3 regions of the Bordetella genomosp. 10 genome follow, and region 1 is predicted to be linked to each of the others. Evidence: predicted binding sites of a transcription regulator. Region 1 holds the regulator's gene; each other region holds the start of a gene.
The links. Region 1 encodes HrcA, which represses chaperone genes, less so after heat shock. Its sites were predicted from a motif close to TTAGCACTCNNNNNNNNNGAGTGCTAA; they were not measured.
Positions count from the first base shown of each region.

Region 2: the regulator HrcA is predicted to act here: its motif matches at 2,178-2,204, upstream of groES (co-chaperone GroES).
Region 3: the regulator HrcA is predicted to act here: its motif matches at 1,549-1,575, upstream of rpoH (RNA polymerase sigma factor RpoH).

Region 1 covers NZ_NEVM01000005.1:1,615,644-1,619,823, forward strand. Annotated here, with positions in the region: gene hemH (ferrochelatase) at 41-1,123, opposite strand; gene hrcA (heat-inducible transcriptional repressor HrcA) at 1,181-2,185, opposite strand; gene CAL29_RS23325 (NAD kinase) at 2,304-3,203, shown strand; gene recN (DNA repair protein RecN) at 3,216-4,180, shown strand, end outside.
Region 2 covers NZ_NEVM01000001.1:644,093-648,272, forward strand. Annotated here, with positions in the region: gene groL (chaperonin GroEL) at 135-1,775, opposite strand; gene groES (co-chaperone GroES) at 1,814-2,101, opposite strand; gene CAL29_RS31180 (hypothetical protein) at 2,612-3,136, opposite strand; gene CAL29_RS31185 (hypothetical protein) at 3,648-4,180, opposite strand, start outside.
Region 3 covers NZ_NEVM01000001.1:41,232-45,411, reverse strand. Annotated here, with positions in the region: gene CAL29_RS00230 (phosphodiesterase) at 1-379, shown strand, start outside; gene rpoH (RNA polymerase sigma factor RpoH) at 621-1,505, opposite strand; gene CAL29_RS00220 (hypothetical protein) at 1,680-2,366, opposite strand; gene fghA (S-formylglutathione hydrolase) at 2,641-3,492, opposite strand; gene CAL29_RS00210 (hypothetical protein) at 3,750-4,180, shown strand, end outside.

The sequences.
Region 1 (4,180 bases):
AGTGCGAAAGACAGGACACGACCATGGTAACGCCGGGCGGCTACTTCAAGGCGGGCCACCCCTGCAGATTGCGCTGCACCAGGTCGGCCAGCGCGCCGATCCAGACCGAGTCGTCGTTCACGGCCGGGATGTAACGGAAGCGCGTGCCCCCCTCCTGAAGAAAGGCGTCGCGGCACTCCTGGCCGATTTCCTCCAGCGTTTCCAGGCAGTCCGCCAGGAAGCCCGGGCAGACGACGTCCACCTCTTTCACGCCCTGGCGCGCCAGTTCGCGCAGCGTCGGCTCGGTATAGGGCTCCAGCCAGCGCGCGGCCCCGAAACGGCTCTGGAACGTCACCTCGACCTGTTCCGGCATCAGGCCGAGCCGCTCGCGCAGCAGCCGCCCTGTGCGCAGGCAGTCCTGGTAATAGGGATCGCCCAGCTCGATCGAATAATGCGGCAGGCCATGGAAGCTCATCACCAGCTTCTGCGGCCGCCCGTGGTCGCGCCAATAGGACTCGATGCGCGAGACCAGGGCCTCCAGGTAGCCGGCATCGTCATGGAAACGCTTGATGAACCGCAGTTCCGGCTGGTTGCGCAGCCGCGCGGCGTGGCGCGTGACGGCATCGACCACCGTGGCCGTGGTGCTGGCGGCGTACTGGGGATACAGGGGCACCACCAGGATGCGCTCGCAGCCGGCGGCGCGCAGCCGGTCGATGGCGGACGGAATGGAGGGATTGCCGTAGCGCATGCCCAACTCGACCTCGACCTGCAGGCCATGCCGCGCCAGCAGGCCGGCCAGCCCTTCGGCCTGGCGCCGGCTGTACACCAGCAGCGGCGATCCGCCGTCCATCCAGATGCCGCGGTAGCGCGGCACCAGCTTCTTGGGCCTGGCGCGCAGCACCATTCCATGCAGGATGGGCTTCCAGAGATAGCGGGGTATCTCGATCACCCGCGGATCGGACAGGAATTCGGCCAGGTAGCGCCGGATGGCCGGCGCCGTGGGTTCGTCCGGCGTGCCCAGGTTGACCAGCAGGACGCCGGTTTTCCCGGGACCGGCCGGCGTCTGCTCCGCGAAAGGGTCTTTCTGCTCGGCTTCCGGCAGGAAACGTTCCGGCCAGATGTATTTGAACGCGCGCAAGAACACTGTCACCTCGTTGTGAACGCGGCGCCGGCGCCCCGCGCGCCGGCGCTGACGCGGGTGTTATTGGTTATGGCTCAAGGCGTTGGACAGCAGGCGGGCCGTAATGTCGACGATGGGGATGACCCGCTCGTAGGCCATGCGCGTCGGACCGATGACCCCCAGCGTGCCCACCACCTTGCCGTCGACGCCGTAGGGCGCGGTGATAACCGAAACCTCTTCGACGGGCATCAACTGCGAATCGCCGCCTATATATATCTGCACGCCCTGGGCCCGGCTGGACACGTCCAGCAACTGCAACAGGTCCGTCTTCTTCTCGAACAGGGAGAACATCTTGCGCAGGCGATCCATGTCGGAAGCGATGTCCGTCACTTCCAGCAGCTTGCGCTCGCCCGAGATCACGACCGAATCGCCCTCTTCCACCGCCTCGGCGCCGGCCTCGGCCGCCGCCTGCATCAGGCGCGTGATGTCCTCGCGCAGTTGCGCCAGTTCCGTCGACAGGGTGCGGCGCACCGCGTCGAAGGACTTGCCGGCGAAGTGGACGTTGAAGAAATTGGCCGCCTCGACCAGCTCGTGCTCCGCATAATCGCGCTGCACGAAGAGGATGCGGTTCTGCACGTCGCCGTCGGGCGTGACGATGATCAGCAGCACGCGCTTGTCCGACAGGCGGATGAACTCGATCTGGCGGAACACCTGGGTGCGCTTGGGCGTCAGCACCACGCCGGCGAACTGCGTCAGGTTCGACAGCAGCGCCGCCGCCGCGTTGACCGCCCGCGAGGGTTCGGCCGCCGTCAGCATCTCGCCCATATGGGCCGGCTGCATCTCGTAGCCGCGCACCGCCAGCAGCGAATCGACGAACAGGCGGTAGCCGCGCGGCGTCGGCACGCGGCCGGACGAGGTATGGGGGCTGTGGATCAGGCCGCTCTCCTCCAGGTCCGCCATGACGTTGCGTATGGTGGCCGGAGACAGGTCGAAGACCTTGGACAGCGTGCGCGAGCCGACGGGCTGTCCATCGGCGATATAGCGTTCAATCAACGCCTTCAGTAGTGCGCGTGCGCGGTCGTCCATGGCGCTATTCTAAGGAATCTTTTTGCAACGGTGCCAATTTTGTCCTGCAAAGGGAAATATGGCCCCATATAATCGACTCGACATAGTATTGAATTTTGATCCCCATCGGCGCCAGACCATGCATTTTCCCACCGTCGCTCTGATCGGCAGGCACCAGGACACCGGGCTGGACGCGCCTTTGCGTTCGCTCGCCCATATGCTGACGCAGGCCGGCCGCGCGGTGCTGATCGAAGCGGACACCGCCCGCAATACCGGCCTGGGCGAATACCCGGTCGCCACCCTGGACGAGATCGGCAAGCAGGCCTCCCTGGCCATCGTCATGGGCGGCGACGGCACCATGCTGGGCGCCGCGCGCTACCTGGCGCCGTTCGGCGTGCCGCTGGTCGGCGTCAACCATGGCCGCCTGGGCTTCATCACCGACGTTCCGCTGCAGGATGCGCAGAACGCGCTGGCGCGCGTGCTGGAAGGCAATTTCGTCGCCGAGGACCGCATGCTGCTGCAGGGCAACATCTGGCGCGGCGACAAGGAAATGTACTCGGCCTCGGCGCTGAACGACGTGGTGCTCAACCGCGCCGGCCGCGGCGGGATGATCGAGGTGCGCGTCGAGCTCGACGGCGTTTTCATGTACACCCTGCGCGCCGACGGCCTGATCGTCGCCACGCCGACCGGCTCCACCGCCTACGCGCTGTCGGCCAACGGCCCCATCCTGCATCCGGGCATCGCCGCCATGCTGCTGGTGCCGGTGGCGCCGCAAACCCTGTCCAACCGCCCCATCGCCCTGCCGGTCACCAGCGAGCTGAGCATGACCGTCACCGCCATGGGCCGGGTCGAAAGCGGCGCGTCCTGTCACTTCGACATGCAGACCTGGTCCGACCTTCAACCCGGCGACCGCATCGCCGTTCGCCGCGCGCCGCACACCATCCGCTTCCTGCATCCCGAGGGCTACAGCTTCTTCACCACGCTGCGCCGCAAGCTGCACTGGAACCTGATGCCCCAAGGGACCGAGACGCCCGAATAACGCCCCTCGAACATGCTGCGCACCCTGCATATCCGGGATTTTGTCATCGTCGACCAGGCCGATATCCATTTCGGCCCGGGCTTCACGGTTTTCTCCGGCGAAACCGGCGCCGGAAAATCGATTCTGATCGACGCCCTGGCGTTGACGCTGGGCGGCCGCGCCGATGCCGGCGTGCTGCGCGAGGGCGCGGCGCGCGCGGACGTCAGCGCGGTATTCGACACCCCGGAACACCTGCGCGCCTGGCTGGCCGAGCGCGAAATCGAAGCCGAGGAAGAACTGGTCCTGCGCCGCGTGGTCGACCCGCAGGGCCGCAGCCGGGCCTTCATCAACGGCGTGCCCGCCACCGTCGCGCAACTGCGCGAACTGGGCGACAGCCTGGTCGACATCCACGGCCAGCACGCGCACCAGAGCCTGATGCGCGCCGACGCGCAGCGCGACCTGCTGGACACCCACGGCGGCCACGGCGACCTGCGCGGCGCGGTGGCCCAGGCATGGAAGACCTGGCGCGAACGCCTCAAGCAACTGGAGGCGGCCGAGCGCGACAGCGCGTCCCGCGAGGCCGAGCGCGAGCGCCTGGCCTGGCAGGCCGGCGAGCTGGAGCGCCTGGCGCCGCAGCCGGGCGAATGGGAAACCTTGCAGACCGAGCACAGCCGCCTGTCGCATGCGCAGTCGCTGCTGGACGGCGCCGCCCAGGCCATCGAGGCGCTGGATGGAGAGGACGATTCGGCGAGCAACCGGGTCAACGCCGCCCTGCACCTGCTGCAACAGCAATTGCGCCACGATCCGGCGCTGCGCGGGGTCTGCGAAGAGCTGGAATCGGCCAGCATCGCCATCACCGAAGCCGTGTCCGACCTCAACAACTACGTCAGCAAGGTCGAGCTGGACCCGGCGCGCCTGGCCCAGGCCGAGCAGCGCCTGAGCGACGTCTTCGAGACCGCCCGCAAGTTCAAGGTGGAACCGGAAACCCTGCCGCAACT
Region 2 (4,180 bases), on a different contig from region 1:
AAGCGAAGAAGTTGCCTTGCCGCCTCGCTCGCCATAGACCATAGACGTAAAAAACCCCGGGGGTTGGATTCCAACCCCCGGGGTTTTTGCTTGGGAAGGCAGCCGTTGCCGGCCGCCTCTTGGGCAAGGACTTCTTAGAAGTCCATGCCGCCCATGCCACCCATGCCGCCGGGCATCGCCGGGGCAGCGGGCTTGTCTTCGGCCAGTTCGACCACGGCGGCTTCGGCGGTCAGCAGCAGGCTGGCGACGGAGGCGGCGTTTTGCAGGGCGGTGCGGGTCACCTTGGTGGGATCCAGCACGCCTTGCTCGACCAGGTCGGTGTACTCGCCGGTCGCGGCGTTGTAGCCGTAGTTGCCCTTGCCGTTCAGCACGGTGTTGACGACCACGCTGGCTTCTTCGCCGGCGTTGGTGACGATGGTGCGCAGCGGTTCTTCGACGGCACGCAGGATCAGCTTGATGCCGGCGTTCTGGTCAGGCGTATCGCCCTTCAGGTCGACGATGGCTTGCTTGGCACGCAGCAGGGCCACGCCGCCGCCGGCCACGACGCCTTCTTCCACCGCCGCACGCGTGGCGTGCAGGGCGTCTTCGACGCGAGCCTTCTTTTCCTTCATTTCGACTTCGGTCGCGGCACCGACGCGGATCACGGCAACGCCGCCGGCCAGCTTGGCCACGCGTTCTTGCAGCTTTTCACGGTCGTAGTCCGAGGTGGCTTCGTCGATCTGCACGCGGATTTGCTTGACGCGGGCTTCGATCGAGGTGCTGTCGCCGGCGCCGTCGATGATCGTGGTGTTTTCCTTGCCCACTTCGATGCGCTTGGCCTGGCCCAGCTCTTGCAGCGTGGCCTTTTCCAGCGACATGCCGGTTTCTTCGGAGATGACCACGCCGCCCGTCAGGATGGCGATGTCTTCCAGCATGGCCTTGCGGCGATCGCCGAAGCCGGGCGCCTTGACGGCGGTGGTCTTCAGGATGCCACGGATGTTGTTCACCACCAGGGTCGCCAGGGCTTCGCCCTCGACGTCTTCGGCGATGATCAGCAGCGGACGGCTGGACTTGGCGACTTGTTCCAGCACCGGCAGCAGATCGCGGATGTTGCTGATCTTCTTGTCGTAGATCAGGACGAAGGGATCGTCCAGCGCGGCGACTTGCTTTTCCGGGTTGTTGATGAAGTAGGGCGACAGGTAGCCGCGGTCGAATTGCATGCCTTCGACGACATCCAGTTCGTTTTCCAGCGACTTGCCGTCTTCGACGGTGATGACGCCTTCCTTGCCGACCTTGTCCATCGCGTCAGCGATGATCTGGCCGATGGAGGAATCGCTGTTGGCCGAGATCGAGCCGACCTGGGCGATTTCCTTGCTGGTGGTGACCGGCTTGGATTGCTTCTTCAGCTCGGCGACGGCGGCGGCAACGGCCTTGTCGATACCGCGCTTCAGGTCGATCGGGTTGAAACCGGCGGCAACGTACTTCAGGCCTTCCTGAACGATGGCCTGGGCCAGCACGGTGGCGGTGGTGGTGCCGTCGCCGGCGTTGTCGGAGGTCTTCGAGGCGACATCCTTGACCAGTTGGGCGCCGATGTTTTCGAACTTGTCCTTCAGTTCGATTTCCTTGGCGACGGACACGCCGTCCTTGGTCACGGTCGGGGCGCCGAACGAGCGCTCCAGCACGACATTGCGGCCCTTGGGACCCAGGGTGGTCTTGACCGCGTTAGCCAGGACGTTCACGCCGCGGACGATGCGTACTCGGGCGTCGTCGCCAAACAGAACTTGCTTGGAAGCCATATTCTTTCCTTACGGGGAATTCTGATGAGATGAGGGATTTACTGGATCACGGCGAGGATTTCTTCCTCGCGGATGACGAGCAGTTCCTCGCCATCGACCTTCACCGACTGGCCGGCGTACTTGCCGAAGAGCACCTTGTCGCCTGCCTTCAGATCGACCGGCAGGATCTTGCCGTCTTCCGTGCGCTTGCCGGGGCCGACGGCGATGACTTCGCCTTGGTCAGGCTTTTCAGCGGCGCTGTCAGGGATGACGATGCCCGAGGCGGTTTTGCGCTCGTTGTCCAGACGCTTGATGATCACGCGATCATTCAGAGGACGCAGGGCCATGAAGAACTCCTGTTTTCTTGAAACGGTAAGGGGGGTTGTCTCGCTTGCCCCGGGGCCGGAAGGGCGAAGGTGCTTGTTAGCACTCACCGGAGGCGAGTGCTAATTATAAGGATGCTTGGAGAGGGTTCAAGGGGGGAGGGGGTGGCTGTTACAAAATTGGGGGAGGTGTTGACGGAGGTGGCGGATTGTTGTCGATGTTCACGGCCGATGAAATTTGTCCACCTAGCGTGAAATTTTCGAACTGCCCCCTGATCGACGGTTTCGCCTGTAGGCAAGAAGGGGACAAATTCGATTCCTCTTGCTGCAATCTTCTGCCACCGAATGGCTTCCGCCGGTTGAACAAAACGGGTGATCGGTAGATATCCGTTCGGGATGTGGGCCTTAACACGCACCGAAAAACTTCACGGCCTGCCGCCCCCGGTTCTCTAAGATTGGGGTGACGGGCAACCAGGATTAAAAGCTGCCGTAGAGTTCGGGAGCGACCGCCTGCGGCTAGAAAGCACTGGAGGCTTATTCACCCACGTAATGGAACCAGCCCTTCCCGATACGGGTGACCATACCTTTGGGTTCGTAGGGCGGCACATCCCTAGCGTCGTAAAGATAGGCATCGTGGCCCACGAGCTGCTGTTCTAGCAGATCAGCGTAGTCAACAGATCCGTCGTCTGCGAAAGTGAAGCTTGCCTCCATGATGCTTATTCCGGCAGCGTCAAACGCTCGTCGCAGTTCGGAGAAGATCGCCTTCGAGGCGGGCGTGAATGGCGCATACGGCTCTCGATTTGCCAGGCAGGCGCCGCTGGAACTGGTCGGGGGATCCGCGTAAAGTTGCGTGCCAGTCTTTAGATAGCGGCACCAGTCCATATCCCGATAAGCAACAACATTTCGATCGCGCGCAACGGTGAGGATGCCAGAGAGATCGCTGGGTCCCGTTACCGAACGCCTCGCAAGAATCATCACGGCAAGCAACGCTAACGCCAATACGATGCCGATGATCGCGATTCGGCGTGGTCTGACGATGCGGATTTGTCCCATGTTCATTCGCAACGGTGAGGCCGTTTAGACCCGCCAGGCGATTCACCCCAAGGGCAGATCGAACCCCAGATGAAGCACATATACAAAATCACTTATCTAAATGGAAAGATCTACGTCGGGATGGATCTCACGGGTAGCCTGAGCTACTTCGGCTCGATCAACGAAGCGCTTCTGCGCAGCGACTTTACCCGAGGGGAAATGCTCGATTTCACCATCAGGAAACAAATCCTGTGGGAGTCTTCGACGGCTACTGATGCTGAGGTTCGGAGGCAAGAAGTGGAGATTATCCGTACCCTTGGCGCCAACGACCCGAGCGTCGGCTACAACCGTTGGGCGAAATTCGGGGAGCTAACCGGGGCCGGTGTCGAAGTTTACGGTAGCTGGAATTCTGGTCAGGAAAGTGGACCTAGCCGGAGCCGGCCGCGCCGGTCGGGACCGTCTAAGGATATCTCGTCCGTCCGCTTTCGACTCTGGGCGGTCTTACCGACGTTGTGGCCATTCGGATGCCCGCTATCCTCTAGAAGAGTTGGATCGACATACGCGCCGCATGCCTGGATTGCAGTGTCGGCAGATGTCTATCAATGAATGTATTCAAGCCATCGTGCGCATCTTGAGACCAAGTATCGTTGAAGATGCTGGTGTCCAAGGTGGCCTTGAACTTGTCGAGGTCAACTAAGGACAAAGATCGCAAGAACTCCGTCACATCAGCTAGCGCATGGCTAGTGACGTCCGGTATCGGCCAATGATCGTAGAAGCTCGTGCCGAAACGCACTGCGCAGACTTTGATTTCGCCGCTTCGGTACTCCGAGATCGACGAGACGAGCCCTCCGCTGCCGTTGGGCCAACTGAATTGCGTCTCTTGCAGGCTCAGCTGCCAGATGTGCTCGTCCACAGCCTGACCTATTAGAAGGAGCGTCCAGCCATGGCCTTCCGCTGCCATACCCACAATTGTTCCCGTATCGATGTGGCGTTCCAATTCTTGCCAAAGGGCGCCTTTTGCGCAGAGTAGAGCAGCTTCAAGTGCTGCGCGTGATGCACGATCCGCAGCTT
Region 3 (4,180 bases), on a different contig from region 1:
CCCGGTGCTGGTGGCCCTGCATCACAACGCCGTTCCCATGACGCCCGACTGGCACGACACCATGATGCTGGACAATGCCGCCGAGCTGTTCCGCCACCTGGGCCGCTGGCGCAATATCCGCGTCGTGCTCTGGGGCCACGTGCACCAGGAATTCGATCGCCGGCGCGGCAACATGCGGCTGCTGGCGACGCCGTCCACCTGCTTCCAGTTCACCATCCGCGACGGCCGCCATCGCCTGGACGACAGCGCGCCCGGCTACCGCTGGCTCAAGCTGTATCCCGACGGTTCGCTGGCCACCGGCGTGCGGCGGCTGGACGCCCGGGCCTGGGAAGCGATGCTGCAAGGGTGGGCGCAACTGGAAGCGGACCAGGCCGCCTGAGCGAGGGCGGGCCCGCTGCCGGCGCGCCTGCCATGTTTTCGCCGCGCATAAAAAACGGGGCACCGCGATGGTGCCCCGTAAACCACCCGTCTCATAGGGGAGGGGAAAGAGGAGAAGCCGAGACAGGTGAGGGCCGCGATACTGGCATTGCTTCAGCACGCAGCCCGAGTTGGTTAGGCGCCCCGGCGTGGATTAAGTTTCGCCGGAATTATGTTTTTTCCCGGCGGTTTGTATCAACGCGTTACGCCGCCAGGGTGCCGCGCATTTTCTTCAGCGCCGCCGCCTCGATCTGGCGGATGCGTTCGGCCGACACGCCGAACTCGTCGGCCAGCTCATGCAGCGTGGCGCCGCCGTCGTCCTGGAGCCAGCGCGCCTGGATGATGCGGCGCGACCGGTCGTCCAGCTTGTCCAGCGCGCCGTTCAGGCCTTCGCCCTGCATCTGCTCGCGCGCCTTGCGCTCCAGCACGCGGGTCGGTTCCTGCCGGCCCTCGTCGGACAGGTAGGCGATGGGCGCGTAGCTGTCGTCGTCCTCGTCCTGGCTTTCCAGGGAGAGTTCGCGGCCGGACATCCGCACTTCCATCTCGCTGACGTCCTCGCGGCGCACGTTCAGTTCGCGCGCGATGTCGTCGACCTGATGGCTGGCCAGGGTCTTGCCGTCCGGGCGCATGCTGCGCAGGTTGAAGAACAGCTTGCGCTGGGCCTTGGTGGTCGCCACCTTGACCAGGCGCCAGTTCTTCACGATGTATTCGTGGATCTCGGCCTTGATCCAGTGCACGGCGAAGGACACCAGGCGCACGCCGCGCTCGGGATCGAAACGCTTCACGGCCTTCATCAGGCCGACGTTGCCTTCCTGGATCAGGTCCGCGTGCGGCAAGCCGTAGCCCAGGTACTGGCGGGCGACCGAGACCACCAGTCGCAGGTGCGACAGCACGAGTTCACGGGCGGCGTCCAGGTCGTCATGGTCGCGCAGTTTGCGGCCGAGCGAGGTTTCCTGCTCAGCCGTCAGCACCGGCAAACGGTTGACCGCCGAAATGTACGCGTCGATCGTGCCCAGCGCGCCGGGGTTGGCGATGGCCAGCGTCAGCGCGTTTCCGGAGACGGTCAACGAGGAATTTGCTTGTTTCATGGTGATTTTTCTCCAGGAAACCTTATATAGAGTGGACTTGATGTTAGCACTCGAAGTGCATGAGTGCTAATTGGACATGTGCATGAGGGCCATAGTTCCCGCCTAAGCTGCCGGGCCCGTCCCGTCGTGCCGGTGGACGGGCCAGCGGCGGGCGCCGCTGGCGATTCCGGCCGCCTACCAGCCGCGCTGCTTGAGGCCGTCGGCGGTGGCCGGGTCGTCCGGCCGGACGAACAGGGCGCCGCGCGGGTCGAGGAACACGCGGTAGCGGGCGCCGTCGAACATCGGCATGTAGGCGCCGCTGCCGAACTGCACGTCCACGAACGGCAGCCAGTTGGGGAAGCGGTGCTTCAGCGTCCCCAGGTCCGGCGCCGCCGTGCCGCCCAGCGGATAGACCGTGCGCGGCTGCGCCTGCTCGGCGACCGGGTCGTCGTAGCGGCCCGACAGGCGGTCCATGCGGTACAGCGGCGGGACGCCCGCCAGCAGGGCCGGCAACTCCCAGCGCACCACCCGCGCGTCGATCTGCCATTGATCGCCGCGCAACTGGTATTGGCGAGGCTTGGCCTCTCCCTCCAACTGGGCGGTCGCCATGAACTGGCGTTCGCCCTGCTGTTCCAGCCGGACCGTGGCCACCGGCTGGTCGCTGGTCAGGCGGTGGAACTGGTAGAGGGATCCCCCCAACAGCCCCGATACCACCGCCAGCGCCACGATCAGGAGACCGACCAGGCGGCGCACCGGGCGCAACCGGAACTGCTTGCGCCCGGTGGCATCGCGCGGCCCGCCGCGCCCGAAGAACAGGCCGGCGCCGATGAGCAAGGCCACGACGGCCGGACCAAGAATCCACAAGAAAGGAGCTACAGCCAATCAGGCTACCCCCTAAGGCTTTCGACAGATTCAGTATATCGACGCTGTCAACGTTGTGCCGCCCCCGGCCCGCTTCGGATATACACAAGGCGTAACAAGGCCCACCCCCTACCGCGCTTCGCGCGGCCCCCTCAAGGGGGCGGCGCTGGCGGACCGGCAAAGCCGGCTCCGCGGCTCCCCCGATGAGGTGTGCCTCGTGGCAACGGTATGGTCCACCCCCACTGAGCTTCGCACGGCGCCGCCGATGGACCGTGCCCAGAGGGGGCTGCTGCAATTACGCCTGCAGGCGCTGGGCGTGGAAGCGGAGGTGGTCTTCCATGAAGGTGGAGATGAAGTAGTAGCCGTGGTCGTAGCCCTCGTGGCGGCGCAGGTCCAGGGGTTGGCGGGCCTGGATGCAGGCGGTTTCGAAGGCGTCGGGGTGGAGCTGCTCTGCAAGAAAGGCGTCGGCCTGGCCCTGGTCCACCAGGATGCCGCCGGGAAAGGGCGCCTGCGCCTTGCGCATCAGTTCGGTGGCGTCGTAGGCCGCCCAGGCGTCGCGGTCCGGTCCCAGGTAGTTGCCGAAGGCCTTGTGGCCCCAGGGGCACTGGCTGGGGGCGGCGACGGGCGCGAAGGCCGATACCGAACGGAATTTGGCCGGATTGCGCAGTGCCAGCACCAGGGCGCCGTGGCCGCCCATGGAATGGCCGAAGATGCCGGCGCGAGCCGCGTCTCCCGGGAGTTCGCCGGTGACAATGCCATACAACTCCCGGGTCACGTAGCTGTCCATGCGGTAGTGCTTGCTCCAGGGCGCCTGGGTGGCGTCCAGGTAGAAGCCGGCGCCGGTGCCGAAATCCCAGTTGTCGTCCTCGCCGGCGATGCCCGCGCCGCGGGGACTGGTGTCCGGCGCGACCAGCATCAGGCCCAGCTCGGCCGCCACCCGCTGGGCGCCGCCCTTGATCATGAAGGTTTCCTCGGTGCAGGTCAGGCCGGCCAGGTAGAACAGGACCGGAACGCGGCCATGCTCCGCCTGCGGCGGCAGGAAGACGGAGAACCGCATCGGCAGGCCGATCTCGGCCGAGTCATGGCGGAAATAGCGCTGCCAGCCGCCGAAGCAGCGATGCTGGGAAACCAGTTCCAGACCAGCCATGGGGAAACTCCTGTATAGGTATATAGGTAATAAGGTAAGGCACGGAGGCAAGCCGGGCGCCGGATGCAGACATGGCAGCACGGGGCAGGGCGCGGGCGAGGGAAATCTTAACCTGCCGGAATCCGCCGCCGGGGTGCCGCAAGCCCGGGGAGTCGGGTAATCTAGGATGTACTTGCTATTGCACGGCGGTGTTTACGCGGTACCATTTATTGCCACTGCGCTCTTTTGCGCGCCGCATGCTCAAGACCTGAGATCCTATGGCACGCCTGCCCCGACTGTACGCTCCCGGACTGCCTCAACTGGTCCTCGCCAATTTCATCCATCCGCTGGCCGCCCCCTCGCAGCCGGCGCCGGCGGATACCCTGAACCAGGTCGCCACCTGGCTCGGCGAGACCGCCACGCGCAACCGCGTCGCGCTGCATGGATGGGTGCTGGCCAGCGACCGGATACTGCTGCTGGCCACGCCGGTCGACGGCGAGGGCTTGCCCCGCCTGATGCAGACGCTGGGCCGCAACCTGGCGGCGCGCCTGCGCGGCGGCCGCGTCTTCGCGGGCCGCTACCGGTCCGCGCTGGTCGAACCCGGCGCCTGGGTGCTGCCCGCGCTGGTCTGGCTGGAAACCTATCCGGTGCGCAGCGGCGCCACCCACGATGCGGAACTGTGGCCCTGGTCCTCGGCGGCCGGCCACAC